3 regions of the Streptomyces sp. NPDC001410 genome follow, and region 1 is predicted to be linked to each of the others. Evidence: riboswitches for the same ligand, from Rfam matches in the RefSeq annotation. Region 1 holds a riboswitch; each other region holds the start of a gene.
The links. Region 1 has a riboswitch for cobalamin ahead of ACFY3C_RS07815 (CbtB-domain containing protein). Riboswitches for the same ligand answer to the same signal wherever they lie in the genome.

Region 1 (7,412 bases):
GCCGATCCCGGGGCTGCACCGCATGGCGGCGAGTCGGTGCGGGAGCTGTGTGCGCGGGTCGCGCGCTGGCTGGAGACGAGTGGGCCGGCGGACGGCAGGACGATCGCCGTGGTGGAGCCCGAGGTCGTACGGGCTGTGGTGGTGCACGCGTTGGGCGCACCCGAGGCGGCGTTCTGGCGCCTCGACGTCCCGCCGCTCACGGCGACGGAGGTCACCGGCCGGTCCGGGCGCTGGAACGTGCGGCTCGGACACGGCCTCGCCCAGCCTGGCGAGTGACAGCGGTCAGAAGGTCGCGTCCCGATGGCGACGCAACAGTGCCGCTATCGCGCACCGCAGGCAGTCGGTGTCCGTGTCGCCGGTCGTGCCGTGGTTGACGTGGCAGTCGGGCATCGCCCGCCGGCCCGGGCCCTCATCCCGGGTGCCGCATACGGTCGTTGGGCCACCGACCAGGGCCTCCAGCTCGTCGAGCAGTCTCTCGGTCCGCTTGACCTGCTGGGCGAGCACCCGTACGCGCGCGCTCTGGCCGCCGATCTGGCGTCGGCTGGCGATGAGTTGGGCGTACTCCTCCATGGTCAGGGCGACCGCCTCACGTCCGCCGAGCGTGATATGGCGCGGTTCGGGACGTTGTCTGGCCACTCGGCTCCTCCGCTCGTCGCCTCCGCCGGTGTCCCGGAAACGCGAGAGGGCCCCCGGACGGTTCCGAAGGGCCCTGTCGTGTCCTGAAGGGATCAGTGCGTGGCGGGAACTCTTCGCCCGGACGCGGCGGTCGCGGGCTTCGGGTTCAGCTGCCGCTCGGCCAACTCGCCGAAGAGCAGGCCGAATCCGCCCCACAGAACGGCCTGGATGGCCAGTGCGGAGAGGCGGAACCGCCACAGCAGGGTGGCCGGGAAGTCCTTCGGCACCTCGTTGACGACCGGCAGGAAGGCGTAGGCCAGGCCGATCGCGACGGCGAAGGCGGCGACCGCGAGGACAGTCGCGTACCAGGTGCCCAGGGTGGGTGCGAGGCGCTTGCCCAGGATGGTGGCGGCGACCGCCAGGAGCACGCTGAGCAGCATCATCAGGAAGTACAGGGTCGTCCGCCTGCCGATGGTGTCGGGCTCGCCGACCGACGGCGGGTTGGCCGGGTACTTCAGGAACGGGACGACGTACACGGCGAGCAGCGCGCAGCCGGACAGCAGCAGTGCGGTCGCCCGCGGGCTGAAGCGGCCGACACGGCCGAGCGCGACGCAGAAGGCGAGCGCGGCGATGCCGCCGAAGGCGACCCCGTAGACGAGGACACCGGTGGCGAGGCCCAGGGTGGACTGCAGGGAGCGGGAGACGACCTCCATCCCGTGCTCGTGAGTGTGGGCGTCCTCGAAGCTGATCGCGCTGTCGACGTTCGGCTCACCCAGGAAGTAGGCGGCGACCAGGGCGAGCACGCCGGCGGCCAGGCCGGCGAGCATGCCCCGGACGAGAAGGTTTCTCACGGTTGCGGAGTTCATGGCTGAGCGGCGTCCCTCGCGTCAGTGGCAGGGGAAGCCGAGCAGGTGGCGTGCGTCGTGCACCCACTCGTGGACGTCCGTGCCGTTGAACACGGAGGTGGCGCCCTGCTCGGCACCGACGAAGTACAGCAGGACGAGCATGAGGATGCCGAAGAAGACCGCCCACGGAGCGATCGCCTTGAGCGGCAGCGTGGCGGGAACGGCGGGGGTGGTGGCTGTCGGCTGGGCGACGGTCTGCGCCATGGCAGGACCTCCTCTGGGAGTTCGCGTCCCATCTCGGTGGTGCACATGACGACGGCCACGGGTCTGACTCACGGGACACCCAGGGGTGTTCCGCATACAGTGGCGCGACCGTTCCGGATTCCCACCGGCTTCCGTCTCGCCGTCGTCGATATCGGACAGACCGTACCGCGTGGCGCGTGCATGGCCAAGACCGCGTCGTCCTTCGTGATCTTCCTCTCGCGTCGGCCGCTGCGATGACGGCGGGTCGGGTCTGCCGGGCTGTGCGGCCCGGCAGACCTGCTCCGTCCTCGTGCCGCTAGCCGCGGCGGCCCGACGGATCGGGTGCAACCGTGTCCCGGTTCTGGCCGGGAACCGAACCGGTGTCAGGCGATCCGGCACCGGCCGCTTCCCGTGCCTGGTCCCCGTGGCCCGGCCACCACGCCGCGTGGCCGATCAGCGCGGTGAGGCTCGGCGTGAAGAACATCGCCATCACGAAGGCGGCGACCGCGATGCCGAAGGAGACCGCGAAACCCATCTCCGTCAGCAGCGAGTTGCCCGCCAGCATCATGGTGGCGAAGGTAGCCGCCAGGATGAAGCCGGCCGCCGCCACGGTCGGCCCGGCGTGCCGGAGCGCCATGCCGGCCGCCTCGCGGGGCTCGCGGCCCTCGCGGGCCTCCTCGCGGAGCCGGGCGATCATGAGGATGTTGTAGTCGGTGCCGATGGCGACCACGAACAGGTACATGATCACCGGGAGCATGAACATCAGACCCGAGTGCCCCTGCCCCTCCTGGAAGATCCAGACCGTGGCACCGAGGGTGGCACCGAAGCCGAGGCCCACCGAGGCCATCAGGTACCAGGGGGCGACCACACTGCGCAGCAGCAGCCCCAGGATGATCATGATGAGGAGGGCGGCGACGGGGAAGACCGTCCGGTAGTCGTGATTGACGGCCGTGGCGATGTCCTTGTAGATCGAGGACATGCCGCCGACGACGGCTTCGGTGCCCTTGGGGGCGTCGGAGTGCGCGACGTCGCGCACCTCGCCCACGGCATCGATCGCCTTGTCCGTCGACGCCTCGTACTTGAGCGTGACGGTGAAGTCGGCGGTGGTGCCGCCCTTGTTCAGCTGGGTAAGGCGGGCGTTCGCGACGCCGTCCACAGCCCCGAGCTTCTGCGCGTACGCGTCCAGGCCGGACTTGTCCAGCTGCTGGCCGTCGGTGCTGGACAGGAAGACGTCGGTGGGTGCGGCGGCGCCCGCCGAGTACGCCTTCTGCATCTCGTCCTGGACGACCATGGACTCCTTGGTCTTGGGCATGGAGCCCGCCGCCAGGTCGAACGTGGCGTTGAAGCCGAGGGTGCCGAGCGACAGTGCGACCAGGACGAGGCCGGACACCGCGGCGGTCAGCGCCGGACGGCGCTGCACGCCGCGGCCGAGGGCGGCGAACCGGGCGTTCTCCGGCTCCCGCTGCCAGGACTTGGAGGGCCAGAAGACCTTCGGTCCGATGAGCGAGACCACGGCCGGGATCAGGGTCAGGCCCGCGACCAGCGTGGCGGCGACCGCGATGGCGAGTGCCGGGCCCATCTGCTTGAGGAAGCCGAGCGTGGACAGCACCAGCGCGAGGAAGGCGATGATGACCGCTCCGGCGGCCGAGGCGATGGCCTCGCCGACCCGGTCGACCGCGTTGATCATGGCCTGTTTCGGCTCGTCGCCGGCGCGCAGGCGCTCGCGGTAGCGGAACATCAGGAAGAGGAAGTAGTCCGTGCCCACGCCGAAGAGCACGACGATCAGGATCGACGAGATCGAGCTGTTGGCCTGCAGGTCGAACAGCTTGGTGGCGTAGGCGATCAGGCCGTTGGCGACGGCCGACACCAGGCCGATCAGGACCAGGGGGAGGATCGCAAGGATCGGCGCACGGAAGATGATCAGCAGGGTGACCAGGATGATCGCGAAGGTGCCGATACCGATCAGTGCCTGGCCCCGCTTGGACGAGTCCTGCTGGTCCAGGGCCTGCGCGGCCGAGCCACCGAGCTTGACGTCGAGGTTCGTGCCCTTGGCCAGTTCCTTGACGTCGTCGCGCAACACCTTGGCCGCGTCGATCTGTTTGGGCTGGCCGGCGTTCTTGCTGTCCATCTGCACCAGGGTCAGGTCATACCTGCCGTCCTTGGACGGCTGGCCGGGGACGACCTTCTGCACCTGGTCGATGTGCTTGTTGCCCAGCTGTGAAGTGATCCGGGCGATGTCCTGTTTGTCGGCGGCGGTGAGCTTGCCGCCGTCGGTGCGTTGGTACAGCGCGATCGCGGACGGGGTGAAGGCGCTGGGGAACGCCCTCTCCTGTAGCTCCGCCGCTTTGATCGACTCGTAACTCTTTGGCAGGAAACTGCTCTCGTCGCTGTTCGAGGGCAGGCTCGGCGCGGTGGCGACGATCGCCACCGCCGCGATGAGCCATGCCACGATCGTCCAGACGGGATGACGGACGACGGCATTCCCAATGCGTCGGAACATGCGGAAGGTCCTCCTGGACAGGAAGATCACCGCAGCCCGGGGAGCGGACCCTGGCATCGGCGACCCTGACCGGCCGTCACTTTAGGGGCCGGTCGAATGGTTGTCTTGAGATGCGATCGTAGTGACCGCACGCCGAGATCATTCCATCGTGTGACGCCCGACCGAGAAAAACCCTTCTCTTTTCAGTCATGGCTGTTCATTCGGGGCTTGAGACGTGAACTCCCGCCCGATGGGTGGGAGTTGGAACACCTTGCTGCTCGCGCACAGGGACGCCCCATAGTCGTGCCTACCGCACGCCACTGTCCGGATCCGCTTCCGGCGTACGGACTCCCCCAGCGCTCACATGCCGTGCGCCGTCGGCGCCCGTGAGGCATGCGCACTCGCCGGGGACCAGGCATCAGGAGTCACCAAGCGAGTACTCGTCGACGAAGCCATCGGAGTCGTCGGCCGCGCCCTTGTGCCGCAGTCCTGCGTCGGGCGGGCGCGAAAGCCGTCGTCGCCGACGCCCATGGCGAGCGCATCTACAAAGAGTTCACCAGAGAGCACGTTGAGCAGGCCGTGGAGCAGCGCCGAACCTCGCGTGCATAGGAGTTTGGGCATCGACGCACGCGACTACGGATATTGCCAGCCTGATCGGGCGTCATACCATGGCGGCAGTCTCGCCGAACCCCGGCGCACAGCGTCGTCACTTTGCCGCCCCGGTCGCTCGCAACGTCGCCGCATTCCGGCAGCCCGCGGTGAGGGCGCAGGAACTCGTGGGCTTCTGCGCCCTCATGGGTCACCTCCAGTCCCCGGGCCGCTCGGCCCGCTGATCGCTCTGCGGCAGGCGGCACAGAGCAAGCCCCAGCAGCATCACCGTGTACGCACACAGCACAGCGATCCCGGCCCACCACGGAAGCGGGAAGTATCCGGCGGAGGGCGCATAGTGGGCGACGACCTGCGGATATTCGATGAGGGTCTGCTGGGCGGCGAATCCGGCGGCCGGAGTGGCCCGCAGCAGCCACTGTGACAGGCCGTCGGTCAGCAGCGGGAAGGAGGTCACAACGTATGGGACCACGATCGCGAGGACGGCGGCGAGGACCGCGAGCCAGGCCCGCCGGAGCAGGGCGCCGAGCGCGAGAGCGAGCACAGCGGCGAGGGCGAGCACAGCGGCCGTGCCGACGACGACCCGCACTCCGGTGAGCGCGGACATTCCGACGACAGGGATCCCGTTCCCCTTCAGGATCGCCAGGCCGGTCGGGATCACCGTGCCCACGGCCAGGAGACCGGTCACGAACGTGACGGCTCCGACGACGATCGCCTTCGCCGCGAGCTCCCGGCGGCTGACCGGAGCGCCGCCCGTGGGTCCGCGGCGGTACGCGGAGGTGATGAACCGCACCGCGACCACGAGCACGATGAGCAGCCCGAGGGCCAGGCCGCCGAGGGTACGCTCCACTGGGCGGCCGCCGTTCTCGGTACCTCCCGGCCCGATGTCGCCGGTGCCGGTGACGGTGATCGTGCCGTTCGCCTCAACCGCCCCGGACGCCTTGTGGTACTTCTCCCAGTCGGTCTGGTTCATCTCGCCGACGGCGTCGCTGTTCCAGCCCCGGGCGGAGGCCGCACCCTTGAGGCCGACGTGGTCGAAGACACCGCCGGCCTGCGTGAAGCGCACCTCTTCCGTGGCGCCGCCGAGGCCGACACGCCGCAGCGTCAGGTCGCCGGGAGAGGTGGCGAACAGTCCGACTTGCATGGTCTTGGGCAGCCCGGACAGCTGCGCGGTGCCGACCTTCGCCCACCGCTCGCCGTCGGCGGACTCATAGCCGGTGACGGTGTCGCCCGACCGCGTCAGCCGCAGCCAGCGCGGCGACTTGGCCGAGACCCCACCGTCGCTGCCTGCGGTGTCATGGCGGTAGTCGTACTGCATCCGCACGCCGTGGCTGCCCGTGAGCATCAACGCCGCGTAGGAGGATCCCTGGCGGACACCGTCCTTGATGATGATCCCGGCCTTCGCCCACGGCACCAGGCCCGGGACGATCTGGTCATGGTTCGGCGGCGGGTAGGTGATCGTGCCCGTCATGGACGTCATCCGGACCGTGATGCTGCCGTTCTCACCCAGATCGCGATGCAGGAAGTAGAACTGGTCGTTGACGAGGGAGCCGTCCGGCCCGGTTGGTTCAGCCGGGCACGGGCCTTCGCAGGACGCATGGTTGCCGAACGCGTAGAGCAGACCGATGGTGACGACGACCAGGGCCGCAACCGCCATCGCGATCAGTCGGCCCGGACGTCGGAACCTGGTCCACTCACGTCGGAGCAGTTCGTTGGTCGTCAGCATGGACCCGGTTCTACGGATTCGGCCGTAACGTGGTCCGAACTGCCCCTGTCATGTCGCTGTTAGGTGCGGCGGGGCATCCTGAGTCCGGCCGGACCTGAGCGGGAAGAGGAACATGGGCAAGGTGCGGAGCGGGACCGTCGGACGGCGATTCACGATCTTGTACGCTGCGGGATTCCTCGGGTCCGGAATCGTGCTGCTCGCCCTGACCTACCTGATGTCCGGTGTCCGGGTGACCAGCGTCGCTCCCGAACAGCCCCCGACCGGCCAGTCGAGCCTCGCCGCCACCGAGCAGCAGATCCGGGATCTGGAGAGGCAACTCTCGGACGTGCATGGGCAGCAGGACCACCAGCTGATGGTCGGCTCGCTGATCGCGCTGGTGGTGATGGTGGGCGTCTCGCTCCTGCTCGGCCGGGCCCTCGCCGGCCGAGTGCTGCGCCCGCTGCGGCTGATCACCACGGCGACGCGGCGGATCTCCGCAGAGAACCTGCATCAGCGGCTCGCCGTGGCCGGACCCGTCGACGAGGTCAAGGAGCTCGCCGACACGGTCGACGGTCTTCTGGAACGCCTCGAAGCCTCGTTCGTCGCGCAGCGCCGGTTTGTCGGCAACGCCTCGCACGAACTGCGTACGCCGCTGGCGACGATGCGGGCGTCGCTGGACGTGGCCGTCGCCAAACCGGAGCCCGCGGCGCAGACTGTCGCGCTCGCCGGCCGGTTGCGGACCGAGCTGGACCGAGTGGATCACCTGCTGGACGGATTCCTCGTCCTTGCCCGGGCGCAGCACGGCACCCTCACCGACCGGACCCCCGTGTCGCTCGGCGAGCTGGCGCGGGAGGCGCTGACCGCCCGGGCCGCCGACATCGCCGCGAAGACGCTGACCGTCGACGACGAGGTACGGCCG
Region 2 (7,412 bases), on a different contig from region 1:
GGCAGGAGCCCGGCGCCCATGGTGAACCAGCCCATCGCCAGCATCTGGAACGGCATCCAGGGGCCGACCCCGCCCGTGAGCAGCGCGGACGCGAACATCGTCACCGAGCCGAGCACGAACCCGAAGCCCGGGCCGAGCACCCGCCCGCTCAGCACCATCAGGAAGAACATGGGCTCGATCCCGGCCGTGCCCGCGCCGATCGGGCGCAGCGCCGCCCCGGTCGCGGCCAGCACGCCCACCATCGCGACGGCCTTCGGACCGAGACCGGACTCGGAGATCGTCGCCGACACGACCGCGACCAGCAGGATCAGCAGGCCCGCGAACAGCCAGGGCGCGTCCTCGGCGTGCGCGCCGATCTGCGAGCCGGGCGGGGCGAGGAAGGGCCAGCAGAAGCCGACCACGCCGACCGCGCTGACCAGGATCAGAGCGGCGAGGGAGCGGGGGCCGAGCCGGACGGCGCGGACCCGGGCCCGCGAGGTGGTGGTCATGCCAGGGCCTCCCGGACCGCGGCGACGGTCAGCCAGGGCTGCGGGGCCAGGATCTTGGTGACCTGCGGGGCGAAGGAAGGGGAAGAGACCACGATCTCCGCCGTCGGGCCGTCGGCGATCACCTCGCCGTCGGCGAGCAGCACCACCCGGTGCGCGATCTCCGCCGTCAGCTCCACGTCGTGCGTGGCCAGCACGATCGCGTGTCCCTCGGCGGCCAGCTCCCGCAACACGGTGACCAGGCGGGCCTTGGCCGCGTAGTCCAGGCCCCGGGTCGGCTCGTCGAGCAGTAGAAGGGGAGGCCGGGCGGTGAGGACGACCGCCAGGGCGAGCGCCAGACGCTGGCCCTCGGACAGGTCGCGGGGGTGGGTGTCGTCCGTGATGTCCGGCAGCAGCTCGGACACCAGGGCCCGGCAGGTGCCGGGCGCGGCGGCCGCGTCCCGGTCGGCGGCCGTGCACTCGGCGGCCACCGTGTCCGCGTACAACAGGTCCCGCGGCTCCTGCGGCACGAGACCGACCCGGCGCACGAGGTCCCGGGGCGGCATCCGATGCGGTACGGCTCCGCCGACTCGGACGGTACCGGCGGTGGGCTCCACCAGTCCGACGAGGGAGCCGAGCAGGGTGGACTTGCCGGCGCCGTTGCGCCCCATCAGTGCGACGGTCTCGCCTGGGGCCACGGTCAGGTCTATGTGCCGCAGGGCTGTGATCCCGCCTCGGCGGACGGCCAGGGAGCGGACTTCGGCGATTTGTGGGGCAGCGGTGGCCGTGGGAGCGGGGGTTCGCCGGAACATCCGCTGCCAGCGGGATGCCTGCGGCGCATTGGCCGTGACGATCCTCGCCTCGGCTTCGCCTTCGGCGCGGATCTCGTTCCCACCCGCACCACCCGTACAGCTTTCGTCGTCGGGTGCGGGTGGCCCCTGTGAGGCGTCCTCGCCGTCGGCGGCCACCGGCTGGGACGCCACCTCGGCCAACGGCTCCGGCCGTGCTTCGGTCGCGGGTGTCGGCGCCTGGGCCAGTAGTTCCCGGAGTCGGGCTGCCCGGCGGCGGGCGTCTCGGACGGTCAACGGGAGGGGGGACCAGCCGGCCAGGCGGCCCAGGTCCACCACCGGTGGGTACACCGGGGAGACGGACATCACCTCGGCCGGGTCGCCGTGCAGCGGGGCGGCCCCTGGGGAGGGCAGCAGTACGACCCGGTCGGCGTACTGGATCACACGCTCCAGGCGGTGCTCGGCCAGTAGGACCGTTGTGCCCAGGTCGTGGACCAGGCGCTGCAGGACCGCCAGGACCTCCTCCGCGGCGGCCGGGTCGAGTGCCGAGGTCGGCTCGTCGAGGACCAGCACCCGTGGGTGCGGGGTGAGGACCGAGCCGATCGCGACCCGCTGCCGCTGTCCGCCGGAGAGCGTGGCGATGGGGCGGTCGCGCAGGTCGGCGAGGCCCAGCAGGTCCAGGGTCTCCTCGACCCGGCGCCGCATCACCTCCGGAGCGAGCCCCAACGACTCCATGCCGTAGGCGAGTTCGTCCTCCACCGTGTCCGTCACGAAGTGCGCGAGCGGGTCCTGCCCCACCGTGCCGACCACGTCCGCGAGTTCGCGCGGCTTGTGGGTCCGGGTGTCCCGGCCGGCCACCGTGACACGGCCGCGCAGGGTGCCGCCGGTGAAGTGCGGGACCAGCCCGCTGACCGCGCCCAGCACCGTCGACTTGCCGACCCCGGACGGGCCGACGAGCAGCACGAGTTCGCCCTCGGGGACCTCGAAGTCCACGCCCCGGACGGTCGGTTCGGCCGCGCCCTCGTAGGTGACGCTGACCTCCTCGAAGCGGATCACGACGGCTCCTTGGAGTCCTGGGGGTCCTTGGGGACGATGAAGGCGGGCAGCAGGGCCGGCAATACCGCGGCCGCGGGCCACAGGGGCAGGGTGGGGGCCACCAGAGGTACTACGCCGGGGTGCAGCGCGTCCGGGGCGCGTACGGAGGCGAGCGCGAGCAGCGCGGCGACCACGGCACCCGAGCCCGCGACCAGCCACGCGTGCACACCCCACGGCTCCGGGCGGTACCGGGTGCGCGGGGTGCGGCGGCCGCCCAGGCGCAGGCCCGCGAGCGCGGCGACGACCCCGGCTCCCAGCACCGGCAGCCCGTACGTGCCGCCCTCCGCGGTGAGCAGCCCGTACGTCCCCGCACACACGCCGAGCAGGCCGCCGAGGGTGAGCGCGGACGTCGTACGGCGCACCCGGGCGGGGACGGCGGCGGTACGGCCGTAGCCGCGGGCGTCCATCGCGGCCGCGAGGGCGACCGAACGCTCCAACGCGCCCTCCAGGACCGGCAGTCCGACCTGGAGCAGGCCCCGTACCCCGCGGTCCGGGCGGCCGCGCAGCCGGCGGGCGGCGCGCAGCCGCTGGACGTCGGCGATCAGGTGCGGCGCGAAGGTGAGCGCCACGACCACGGCCACGCCGGTCTCGTACAGGGCACCGGGCAGGGACTTGAGCAGACGCGCCGGGCTGGCCAGGGCGTTGGCGGCGCCGACACAGATGAGGAGGGCGGCGAGCTTCAGGCCGTTGTAGCCGGCGAAGAGCAGCGCTTCCGCGGTGACCTCACCGCCGAGCTGGATGCCCTGCGCCCAGTGGGGGAGGGGCACTTCGGGGAGGGTGAGCAGGACGTGCGTACCGGGGATGGGTGAGCCGAGGACGACCGTGAACGCGAGGCGGATGAGCAGCACGGCGACGGCGAGCTTGGCGAAGGCGGCGTAGGAGCGGGCCCAGGGCGCGCTGGAGCGGTGGGTGGCCACCACGTAGCCTGCCGCGGCTATGAGGAGGCCGAGGAGGAGCGGGTTGGTGGTCCGGGTGGCGGCCGTACCGAGCCCGAGCGACCAGAGCCACCAGGCGCCGGGGTGGAGCGGTGCCGGCCGCGCCCCGAAGGGACGCGGGCTGTGTCGATCTGCGGCTCCGCCGTGTGGGCGCGACCAGCCCCCACCGGACCGCGCCCGGGGACTACGCATCCCGGCGCCGCCGGGCCTGCCACACCGCCGCCCCTGCCAGGAGGACGACCGCGCCCACGCCGATCGGCAGGCCGAGGGAGGGGCCGCTGTCCTTCTGCCGGGGCTTCTCGCCGACAGGCGTCGCCTTCTTCTCCGTGTCGTCGGCGGACACCTGCTCCCCGCAGCCCTTGTGGGGATACCCGGCGATCGCGCACAACAGGGCGTTGGTGTCGTAGCGGAGCGGCTTTGCGGTGGCTGCCAGGGCCTCGGCCGTCGTCGCGTCGGGGGAGACGCGCGCGCAGGCGGTGCGGCGGGTGGGCGGGGTCTCGCCGGACGGGGCGTCCGCGGGCGTGCCGAAGTCGATGACGAGGGCGACCCGCTTCGTACCCGGCTTCGCGGGCGTCCCCGCGCAGATCGTGGCGAAGTCCGCCGTGCCGCGCGGCCGGCTGGCGTCCGCGGAGTCCTCGCTCACCGCGAAGCGGAAGCCCTGGATCGCGCCGTCGTCGGGACGGGCGGTCGACGGGCCCTGGGTGGCGTACGTCCAGCGGCCGCCGTCCCGCTCCCAGAACGACCAGTAGCGGTAGCCGGTGGCGTGCGCCTGGGCGGCACCGGCGAGGAGGACGAGCGCGGCGACCAGCAGGGCCGCGGCACGGCGGACGGCGGTCACAGCTGCTGCCGCTTCCGGCGGCCGCTGAGCAGGATGCCGATGCCGACGCCGAAGACGAGGCCGGCACCGACGATCCACCAGACACCGATGCCCGAGTCGTGCTCGGCGCGCTTGCCGGGCTCCGCGGTGGCGGCGGCCTTCTGCGGCGCCGGGCCCGTCGCGTTGAGCGCCTGCGCCAGGTCCGTGCCGCCGAAGTCGTGCGGGTCCTCACCCATCGCGTGCGCGGCGAAGACCAGCTCGGCGTAGGCGGCCGGGCCGCTCTGCTCCGCCCACTTCGCCGCGTTCTTCTCCAGCCAGGCGTACGGCTTCTTCGCCTGCCCCGCCCAGCCCTTCGCGGCGAGCGCGACGACCGCGTCCGCCGTGTTGCCGTAGTCGGGCTGGTCCTTGGCCCCGGGCAGGGCGGACTTCAGGTACCCGTCGGGGTTCATGGCCTTCCCCAGATAGGCGGCGCCGTCGCTCGCCACCTCCGCCGGGGTGGGCTTGTCGGAGTTGCGGCAGATGGAGCTCTGCTCCGGGGCCTTCCCGGCCTTCGGCGCGAACCCCTTGCCGAGCGCGCCCAGCACGCCGGCCGCCGTCGCGTCCGCGTTGGCGACCAGCTTGCCCTTCTTGTCCGGCTGGTAGGCGAGCGCTCCGCCCCCGGTGCCGTCGCACGGCATGGACAACTTGGCCAGCAGGTCGTACGGGCTCTTGCCCTGGGCGTGCAGCTTGGCGGGGTCCTGGCCGACCGCGGCGAACGCGCCGATGGCGACGCCGGTGGAGTTGGTGTCGCTGGGAGCGCCGGGTGAGTAGCCCCAGCCGCCGTCCTCGTTCTGCAGCGTCGTCAGCCAGACCAGAGCCTTGCGGACCTCGGCGTCGTGACCGCCGACCGCCTGCAGCGCCTGGACGGCGGCGGCCGTGCTGTTGGTGTCGGGCTGGGCGCCGCCCTTGCCCTCGCAGGGCTTGGCGGTGTCGGCCCGGAACGCGGCGAAGCCGCCCTTGTCGCACTGCTGCCCGACCAGCCAGTCCACGGCCGAGCCGGCCGGGCGGTAGCCGAGCGTCCGCTGGGCGAGCAGGGCGAGCGACTGGCGCCAGACACCGTCGTACGTGGGGTCCGTCTTGCCGAACAGACCGGCCGGGATCGTCACCTTCGGAGGCGCGGACGGGGACGGGTCGGCGGCCATGGCGGGTGCGGCGGCGGCCAGCACACCTACGGCGGCGAGAGCCGCTGCACTGCGGCGGACGTTCATGGTCGGCGACTGCCTCTCCTGCGGGGAACCGGCAGCGCACGGGAACACCCGGGCGGCTCGGCTCCGTAAACCTCGACGGTGCCGTGCGCTGCGGGTCGCCGCGCACGCGAGCCGGTCAACGTCCCGGGCGGGGCAGTCCGGCTCACCGTCCAGGACGGACAGTTCACGGTTGCGGGTCAGCGCCGGAATTGCACCGGCTTCCCCCCGTACAGGTGTGATGACGACGCCGCCACTTTACCGGCAGCCGTGCGCGGCCCGAGGGGTGGCTGTGGGCACACGGAGACGGTGACCGGGGTCACGGCCATGGCGGCTGCGGGGAGAACGGGGGGAGGCGTGGCGCCCGGGCGGCGGGTACGGGATCGAAGGGGCTTGGCTGCCGCGGGCGTTGGCCCGACAGGCCCTACGCCGCGTACGGCCGGGCCGGTGGGGTGACGGCCACGGTCAGGTGGCGGGCCATGCGGCGCAGGGTGTGCGCGCAGTCCGTCGGGGTCTCGCCCTCCGCCACCCAGTGCGCGAGGCGGTCCTCGGGGTCGGCGTGGGCGGCCGCCGTGACGTGGTCGCCGGGCTGCCGGGTGAGGACCATGCGCTCGGCGGACGGCTCGTACGCGGCGGCCGGGTCCATGTCCAGGTGGGTCAGCCGGCCGGTCGTGGCCGGGTAGGCGAACTGGATCGAGGCCGCCCGCTGCCGGGTCGGCGCCATGTCAGGGAGCCGGCCGACGGCCAGAGCGGCGGCGGCTCGGGCGAGGTCGACGCCGGTGGCCAGCTCGACCAGCAGCGGGATCAGATCGCCGGGCAGGTGCGGGACGACGTCCGTGACGCGGGGTCCGCGGGCGGTGAGCCGCAGGCCGATGTGGGCGACGGTGTGCGCGAGACCGAGCGCGCGCACGGTCCGCTCCACCGTCTGCCGCAGGAAGCGATTGTGCAGCAGCCCGTCGTGGGCGTGCACGGAGTGCCGCAGTGGCTGCCGGGCGGGCGGCGGGCCCGGTGCCGTACGGGTCAGTGCGGCGATGCGGACCTCGTCGTCCAGGACGACGGTCTCGGCGCGGACGAGCGGGGCGTCGGCGTCCTCCCGGCCGGCCGGGGGAATCCCGTGCCGGGCGAGCAGCACCTGGGCCGCGGCCGGGTCGGCGCAGGCGACGGCCGTCTCGTACGGGATGCCGGGCAGGCCGAGCCGGGCCGTGATGCGTGCGGCGGCGGGCAGGTACTCCCTGGTCCAGGTCAGTACGCCGCTCACCCGGTGCCGTAACGCGTAGTGCGCGACCGCCTCCGCGGTGGCCGCCTCCTGGCCGGGGTCCACGGCGATGTGCCCGGCCAGGTACGGGCGTGCCCAGACGGGCGGGAACGGGTCGACCAGCACCACCGGGTGGACCGCCGCGATGCGCTCCAGCGGGTACGCGTCGTACGCGGCCCGGTGGCTCACTCCGAGGAGCAGGACGGCATGCGGCATCGAAGGCTCACCTTCGTGGGGAGAAGGCGGACAGAGGTACGCCCCGGATGCTGCTCCCCCATAGGCAGCACCCGAGGCGGGTCGATCTTGCTCTCTGTGCCCCGATCCTCACCCACCGCACCGTCAACTGTCAACGATTGCTGCCTAATTCCGCAGTGGGTGTTGTCACGTCTGGTCGGCGCACGGGCGACCGGGTAGCCTCGCGTCAGCTCAGCCACGGAACGGACGACACGCCCAGGGGGGACCTCGGTGAGTGACGCCTACGCCCCGCTGGCCGACGTACTCGACCGCCTCGGCGAGCTGACCGGCCGGCCCGGCCGGCTGCCGGAGGTCCTGGACGTCGCCGGCCTCTCCCACCGCACCGGCATCCCGGTCGGCGTCGTCGTCGAGCTGCTCTCGGGCGGCCGGGTGCCGGAGGGCTGCCTCGCAGGGCGGGTGCGGCAGCGGCTGGACTTCGTCCGCGAGACCCGGCGCCGGCCCGACGGCAAGCGGTACTCGCTGGACGAGCTGGCCCGGATCGCCGGAACCAGCCGGCAGTGGCTGAGCGAGTGGCGCAAGAGCGGCCTGCCGAGCCTCGAACACATCGACCGGCTGCGCAGGTTCTTCGGTCTGCCCGCGG
Region 3 (7,412 bases), on a different contig from region 1:
GGCTGGACACACTGGACCTTCTGGCAGTTCGGCACCGAGGGCGGTCTGCCGGGTGACCAGAATCTCTTCAACGGGCCGCCGAGCCTGCTGCAGGCCTTCGCGCGGGGTTGGTAGCCAAGGGGCGCCTGGGGTGTCGGACTCGAACGACATCCCAGCCATCCTTTGACGACACCCTGACGCCTGCCTCAGTTCACCTTCCGTTCACCCAGGTTGCCTACGGTCCAACAGCCAATGACCTCGAACGATTGCCTGGGTAAATGGAAAACTTCTCGCTGATCCTCGCGATTGTGGTGGTAACCGCACTCGCGTTCGATTTCACGAACGGTTTCCACGACACCGCCAACGCGATGGCCACGACCATCTCGACCGGTGCGCTCAAGCCCAAGGTGGCGGTGGCCATGTCCGCCGCCCTCAACCTTGTAGGCGCTTTCCTCTCCGTGGAGGTCGCCAACACGATCTCCAAGGGCCTTGTCGATGAGAACGGCATCCGTCCCGAGGTCATATTCGCCGCCCTGGTCGGCGCGATCCTCTGGAACCTGATGACCTGGCTGGTGGGACTGCCGTCCAGCTCCTCGCACGCCCTGATGGGCGGCCTGATCGGCGCCACCGTCGCCTCCGCGGGCTTCGGTGCCGTCCACAGTGACGTGCTCGTCACCAAGGTGCTGCTCCCGGCGGTCGCCGCGCCGATCGTCGCGGGTCTCGCCGCGATGCTGGCCACCCGCTTCTCCTACGGCATCGGCAAGAACGCCGACGGCGAGGCCACCCGCAAGGGCTACCGCGCCGGTCAGATCGCCTCCGCCGGTCTGGTCTCCCTCGCCCACGGCACCAACGACGCGCAGAAGACGATGGGCATCATCACCCTCGCGCTGATCGCGGGCGGCGCCATCGCCCCCGGCTCCAACCCTCCCATCTGGGTCATCCTCTCCGCGGGTCTGGCGATCGCGCTCGGCACCTACATCGGCGGCTGGCGGATCATCCGCACCATGGGCAAGGGCCTGACCGACCTCGAGCCGCAACAGGGCTTCGCCGCCCAGACCAGCGCGGCCACGGCCATCCTGGCCTCCTCGCACCTCGGCTTCTCCCTCTCCACCACCCACGTCGTCTCCGGCTCGGTGATGGGTGCGGGTCTGGGCCGCAAGGGCGGTGTGGTCCGCTGGTCCACCGCGACCCGCATGTTCATCGCCTGGGCGCTGACCCTGCCGGCCGCCGCGCTGGTCGGCGCGGGCGCCGAGTCCGTCATGGACCTGGGTGACTGGGGCACCGCGGCCGTCGCCGTCTTCCTGGTCGGCGCCAGCGCCGCGATCTGGAAGATCTCCCGCCGCGAGGTCGTCGACCACACCAACGTCGTCGACGACACGGAGGAGCCGGCCGGCGTGGTGACCACCGCCATCGCCGCGGTGACCCCGCCGCCCGCGGGCATCGTCGCCGAGGACCTGTCGGTCACGATCCCGGCCCAGGCCACCACCGAACCGGCTCCGGCGACTCCGCCGGCCGCCGCAGTCTGACCGCCCGGAAACTGAAGGAAGCATCCCCATGAAGATCGACTGGGCGGCTCTCGGCTCCGTCTTCGGCGTCAGCCTCGCGTTCACGGTGGGCCTGGTGGCCCTGTTCACCCTCGGCGTCAACGGCCTGTCGCGCCGCGAGAAGGCCACGGCGCAGGGTGGGTCCGCGGCGCTGGCCGTGACCGGTGCGTACGTGTGCTTCGCGGCTTGTGCGGCCGCGGTGGCGTACGGGATCTATCTGATCGTGGCGAAGCCCTGACGCGTAAATCCTCATCGTCCGCCCTGTCGGCACCGATTCAGTCGGAGCGACAGGGCGGACGTGTGTCCGCCGCGGCCTGGACGCTCTTGCAGGCGATCACGGTCCGTGAGCGCGAGCGGGATCCCCGCATGCCGTCCGAGGGAGCGGAATTCACCGCAACCCGGTCGCTCGGCGCCGCCCGGCGGGCCGGCGATGTGGGCCTCAGCACAGTCCGGCTTCCCAGGTCAAAGGCAAGTTGACGGCCCTTCCGGGCGCGTGGTGGACTGCCCGGGCCATGTACGGCGGCAGGAGAGGAAGCCGGTGCGAATCCGGCGCGGTCCCGCCACTGTCACCGGGGAAGAAATCCCCGGGAGCCAGGAACTCTCACCGCCGGTCTCGTCGAACCAGGGCGTGGACACCCTGAGTGAGGACATATCGCCATGCGCGGCTGCCGATTGAGGTTCAGTAACCAGGCCCTGCCTGCCCCGACGGCCGGCTGAGCCGATGGGTGCCGATCGCTTCTACGCGTACGGCGCCGCCGCCGGCCTCGTCGGCGACCTGGTCCTCGGCGATCCGCGCCGCGGGCATCCGGTCGCCGCGTTCGGGCGGGCTGCCGCCGCCGTGGAACGCGCGCTGTGGCACGACCACCGCGGCTGGGGTGCGCTGCACACCGCCGTGTGCGCCGGAGGCGCCGTCGCGCTGGGGGCCGTGGCCGAGCGGGCAGTGCGCCGCTCCCCCGTCGCTTCCGTCGCGCTGACCGCCGCCGCCACCTGGGCCGTGGTCGGGGGTACTTCGCTCGCCCGGGAGGCGCGGACCGTCGGGCGCGCGCTGGAGGCCGGGGACGTCGAGGCGGCCCGGGCGCGCCTGCCGCATCTGTGCGGGCGGGATCCGCAGGCCCTCGACGCCGACGGGATCGCCCGAGCGGTCGTGGAGTCCGTCGCCGAGAACACCTCCGACGCCGTGGTGGGTGCGCTGGTGTGGGGTGCGGTGGGCGGGGTGCCGGGGCTGCTGGGGTTCCGGGCCGTCAACACCCTGGACGCGATGGTGGGGCACAAGTCGGCCCGCTTCCGGCGCTACGGCTGGGCTTCCGCCCGGCTCGACGACGTCGTCGGGTGGCCGGGGGCGCGGCTGACCGCCGTACTCGCCGCCGCGGCCGGACCGGACCCCCGCGGCGCGGTGCGTGCCTGGCGGGCGGACGCCCGCAAGCACCCGAGTCCCAACGCCGGGCCCGTCGAGGCCTCGTTCGCGGGTGCCCTCGGTGTCCGGCTGGGCGGGACGCTCTCCTACGGCGGACGCGTCGAACACCGGCCCGTACTGGGCGGGGACACCGGCCGGGCGGTCCGGGTCACCGACATCGACCGGGCCGTACGGCTCTCCCGCCGGGTCGGCCTGCTCGCGCTCGGCGTCACGGTCGCCGCGCGCCGACTCGTGAAGGGACGTGGCAAGTGAACGGTGGTCTGCTCGTCGCCGGCACCACCTCCGACGCCGGCAAGAGCGTCGTGACGGCCGGGATCTGCCGGTGGCTGGTGCGCCAGGGCGTCAAGGTCGCGCCCTTCAAGGCGCAGAACATGTCCCTCAACTCGTTCGTGACCCGGGAGGGTGCCGAGATCGGGCGGGCCCAGGCCATGCAGGCCCAGGCCTGCCGTGTCGAGCCGACCGCGCTGATGAACCCCGTGCTGCTCAAGCCCGGTGGCGAGCAGAGCAGTCAGGTGGTGCTGCTCGGCAAGCCGGTGGGCGAGCTGAGCGCGCGCGGCTTCTTCGGGGGGTCTGGGGGGGCGTCCCCCGGGAAAAGGCTGCACGGGGGGCGCCAACAGCAGCTGCTCGGCACGGTGCTGGACTGTCTGGCCGAGTTGCGGGGCACGTATGACGCGGTGATCTGTGAGGGGGCCGGTTCGCCCGCGGAGATCAATCTGCGGCGCACCGACATCGTGAACATGGGGATCGCGCGGAACGCGCGGCTGCCCGTGCTGGTGGTGGGCGACATCGACCGCGGAGGCGTGTTCGCCTCCTTCTTCGGGACCGTCGCGCTGCTGTCCCAGGAGGACCAGGAGCTGGTCGCCGGGTTCCTGGTGAACAAGTTCCGCGGGGATGTCAGCCTGCTGGAGCCGGGGTTGGACATGCTGCACGGGCTCACCGGGCGGCACACCTACGGCGTGCTGCCGTTCCGGCACGGGCTCGGCATCGACGAGGAGGACGGGATGGGGGTCCCCCCGCGCGAGCGAAGCCGAGCGTGGGGGAGGGTCTCCCTGCGCGGGACCGTGCGGGAGTCGAACACCGCCCCGCCCGTCGGCGAGGACGTGCTGCGGGTCGCCGTCTGCGCGGTCCCGCTCATGTCCAACTTCACGGACGTGGACGCGCTGGCCGCCGAACCGGGCGTCGTGGTGCGGTTCGTGGACCGGCCGGAGGAGCTGGCGGACGCGGACCTGGTCGTGGTCCCGGGCACGCGCGGGACCGTACGGGCGCTGGAGTGGCTGCGGGAGCGGGGCCTCGCGGACGCACTGGTGCGCAGGGCCGCCGAGCAGCGCCCGATTCTCGGTATCTGCGGCGGCTTCCAGGTGCTCGGCGAGCACATCGAGGACGAGGTCGAGTCGCGCGCCGGCGCCGTTCCCGGACTCGGCCTGCTGCCCGTGCGGGTGCGGTTCGCCCGCGAGAAGACCCTCACCCGGCCGGTCGGGAAAGCCCTCGGCGAGCGGGTCGAGGGGTACGAGATCCATCACGGGGTCGCCTCCATAGAGGGCGGGGAAGCCTTCTTGGACGGCTGCCGGGTCGGTCAGACCTGGGGCACGCACTGGCACGGCTCGCTGGAGTCGGACGGTTTCCGGCGGGCCTTCCTGCGCGAGGTGGCGGCCGCCGCGGGGCGCCGCTTCGTACCGGCCCCCGACACCTCGTTCGCCGCGCTGCGCGAGGAGCAGCTCGACCGGCTCGGCGACCTGATCGAACAGCACGCGGACACGGACGCGCTCTGGCGGCTCATCGAGTCGGGCGCGCCGCAAGGACTGCCTTTCATTCCACCGGGAGCGCCCGCATGAGCACAGTGTTGTTGTTGTCCACCGCCGACACCGATCTGCTGGCGGCCCGGGCCTCCGGCGCCGGCTACCGGATCGGGAACCCGACCCGGGTGGACGTCGCCGAGGAGCTGCCGGGCCTCGTCGAGGGCGCGGACATCGCCGTCGTACGGCTGCTGGGCGGCAAGCGTGCCTGGGAGGACGGGCTGGCCGCGCTGCGGGCGTCCGGCGTGCCGACCGTGCTGCTGGGCGGCGAGGCCGTGCCGGACGCCGAGCTGATGGCCGAGTCGTCCGTACCGGCGGGCGTGGTGGCGGAGGCCCTGAAGTACCTGGTCGAGGGCGGGCCCGCGAACCTGACCGAGCTGGCCCGGTTCCTGTCCGACACCGTGCTGCTGACCGGCGAGGGCTTCGAAGAGCCGCGGAAGATGCCCGAGTACGGCGTGCACGGCTCGTACGAGATCCGGGACGGCCGGCCCACCGTGGGCGTCCTCTTCTACCGGGCGCACGAACTGAGCGGCAACACCGCCTTCGTGGACACGCTGTGCGAGGCGATCGAGGCGCGGGGCGCCAACGCCCTGCCCGTGTACTGCGGTTCGCTGCGCGGCGCGGACGCCGGGCTGTACGAGCTGCTGGGGCAGGCCGACGCCCTGGTCGCCACCGTCCTGGCGGCCGGCGGTACGCATGCCTCGCAGGCCTCGGCGGGCGGCGACGAGGAGTCCTGGGACATCGGGGCGCTCGCCGACCTGAACGTCCCGGTGCTCCAGGGCCTGTGCCTCACCTCCTCGCGGGCCGCCTGGGACGAGTCGGACGCCGCGCTCTCCCCCATGGACGCGGCGATGCAGGTCGCGATCCCGGAATTCGACGGCCGCCTCGTCACGGTGCCGTTCTCCTTCAAGGAACAGGGACCGGACGAGGTCCCGGTGTACGTGGCCGACCCCGAGCGGGCGTCGCGGGTGGCCGGGATCGCCGTACGGCACGCGCAGTTGAAGCACAAGCCGAACGCGGACAAGAAGATCGCGCTGGTCTTCACCGCCTACCCGACCAAGCACTCCCGGGTCGGCAACGCGGTGGGCCTGGACACGCCCGCGTCGGCGGTACGCGTCCTGGACGCCCTGAAGGAGGCCGGGTACGGGCTCACCGCGTACCCGGACAACGGCGACGAGTTGATCCACCGGCTGATCGAGGCCGGCGGGCACGACGTCGAGTGGCTCACCGAGGAGCAGCTGGCCGCCGCGCCCGCACGGGTGCCGCTCGCCGACTACCGGGCGTGGTTCGACCAGCTCGACCCGGAGCTGCGGGACGCGATGCTGGAGGCGTGGGGCGAGCCGCCGGGCAGCCTGTACGTCGACGGGGACGAGATCGTGCTCGCGTCCCTGCAGTTCGGGAACGTCGTCGTGATGATCCAGCCGCCGCGCGGCTTCGGCGAGAACCCGATCGCGATCTACCACGACCCCGACATGCCGCCGTCGCACCACTACATGGCGGCCTACCGCTGGCTCGACAACAGCTTCGGCGCCGACGCGATCGTGCACATGGGCAAGCACGGCACGATGGAGTGGCTGCCGGGCAAGGGCCTGGGGCTGAGCGCCGGTTGCGCCCCGGACGCCGTCCTCGGCGAGCTGCCCCTCATCTATCCGTTCATCGTCAACGACCCCGGCGAGGGCACGCAGGCCAAGCGGCGCGGGCACGCCACGGTGGTCGACCACCTGGTGCCGCCGATGGCGCGTGCCGACACCTACGGCGACCTGGCCAAGCTGGAGCAGCTGCTCGACGAGTACGCGCTCGTCTCCGACCTGGACCCGGCGAAGGCACCTGCCGTCCGCGCCCAGATCTGGACGCTGGTCAAGGCGGCCGAGCTGCACCACGACCTGCATGTGGACGAGCAGCCGGAGGGCGACGACTTCGACCAGTTCGTCATGCACATCGACGGCTATCTGTGCGAGATCAAGGACGTGCAGATCCGGGACGGGCTGCACATCCTGGGCGGCGGGCCGGTCGGCGAGCCGCGCGTGAACCTGGTCCTCGCCGTGCTGCGCGCCTCGCAGGTGTGGGGCGGCCAGGCGAACGCGCTGCCGGGGCTGCGGGCCTCGCTGGCCGAGTACTTCGGGCTGGTCGAGAAGGAGTTGCTGGCCGAGCCGGGCGCGCCGGTGAAGGTGCCGGTGGAGCTGACGGATCTGGTGGAGGGGCCCTCCCGTACGGCCGCCGACGCGATCGACCTGCTGGAGCAGCTGTGCCGGCGGATCGCGGAGGGCATGGAGGCCCGTGACTGGGCGGTCGCCGAGAGCGTGCCGCTGGTCCGTGAGGTCCTGGGCACCGAACTCCCGGACGCGGTCGCGGTGCTGGAGTTCGCGTGCACCGAGGTGGTACCCCGGCTCGCCCGCACGACCGACGAGATCGGCCACATCCTCCGGGCGCTGGACGGCGGTTACGTGCCGGCGGGTCCCTCCGGCTCCCCCACCCGCGGTCTGGTCAACGTGCTGCCGACCGGCCGGAACTTCTACTCGGTCGACCCCAAGGCCATTCCCTCCCGGCTGAGCTGGGAGGTCGGCCAGTCGCTCGCCGACTCGCTGGTGCAGCGGTATCTGCAGGACACGGGTGAGTACCCGAAGTCCGTCGGCCTCACGGTCTGGGGCACGTCGGCGATGCGCACCCAGGGTGACGACATCG

Region 2: another riboswitch for cobalamin. It lies ahead of ACFY3C_RS29925 (prenyltransferase/squalene oxidase repeat-containing protein); the one in region 1 lies ahead of ACFY3C_RS07815 (CbtB-domain containing protein).
Region 3: another riboswitch for cobalamin. It lies ahead of ACFY3C_RS15835 (cobalamin biosynthesis protein); the one in region 1 lies ahead of ACFY3C_RS07815 (CbtB-domain containing protein).

The regions. Positions count from the first base shown of each region.
Region 1 covers NZ_JBIAWE010000003.1:255,957-263,368, reverse strand. Annotated here, with positions in the region: gene ACFY3C_RS07830 (histidine phosphatase family protein) at 1-276, shown strand, start outside; gene ACFY3C_RS07825 (hypothetical protein) at 283-636, opposite strand; gene ACFY3C_RS07820 (CbtA family protein) at 729-1,481, opposite strand; gene ACFY3C_RS07815 (CbtB-domain containing protein) at 1,503-1,724, opposite strand; cobalamin riboswitch at 1,761-1,903, opposite strand; gene ACFY3C_RS07810 (MMPL family transporter) at 2,020-4,203, opposite strand; gene ACFY3C_RS07805 (hypothetical protein) at 4,982-6,514, opposite strand; gene ACFY3C_RS07800 (sensor histidine kinase) at 6,672-7,412, shown strand, end outside.
Region 2 covers NZ_JBIAWE010000014.1:239,866-247,277, reverse strand. Annotated here, with positions in the region: gene ACFY3C_RS29945 (ECF transporter S component) at 1-488, opposite strand, end outside; gene ACFY3C_RS29940 (ABC transporter ATP-binding protein) at 485-2,308, opposite strand; gene ACFY3C_RS29935 (energy-coupling factor transporter transmembrane component T) at 2,305-3,474, opposite strand; gene ACFY3C_RS29930 (SCO2322 family protein) at 3,467-4,120, opposite strand; gene ACFY3C_RS29925 (prenyltransferase/squalene oxidase repeat-containing protein) at 4,117-5,346, opposite strand; cobalamin riboswitch at 5,456-5,591, opposite strand; gene ACFY3C_RS29920 (hypothetical protein) at 5,747-6,793, opposite strand; gene ACFY3C_RS29915 (XRE family transcriptional regulator) at 7,043-7,412, shown strand, end outside.
Region 3 covers NZ_JBIAWE010000006.1:416,178-423,589, reverse strand. Annotated here, with positions in the region: gene ACFY3C_RS15850 (lysozyme) at 1-114, shown strand, start outside; gene ACFY3C_RS15845 (anion permease) at 258-1,505, shown strand; gene ACFY3C_RS15840 (hypothetical protein) at 1,534-1,761, shown strand; cobalamin riboswitch at 2,003-2,145, shown strand; gene ACFY3C_RS15835 (cobalamin biosynthesis protein) at 2,245-3,189, shown strand; gene ACFY3C_RS15830 (cobyric acid synthase) at 3,186-4,769, shown strand; gene cobN (cobaltochelatase subunit CobN) at 4,766-7,412, shown strand, end outside.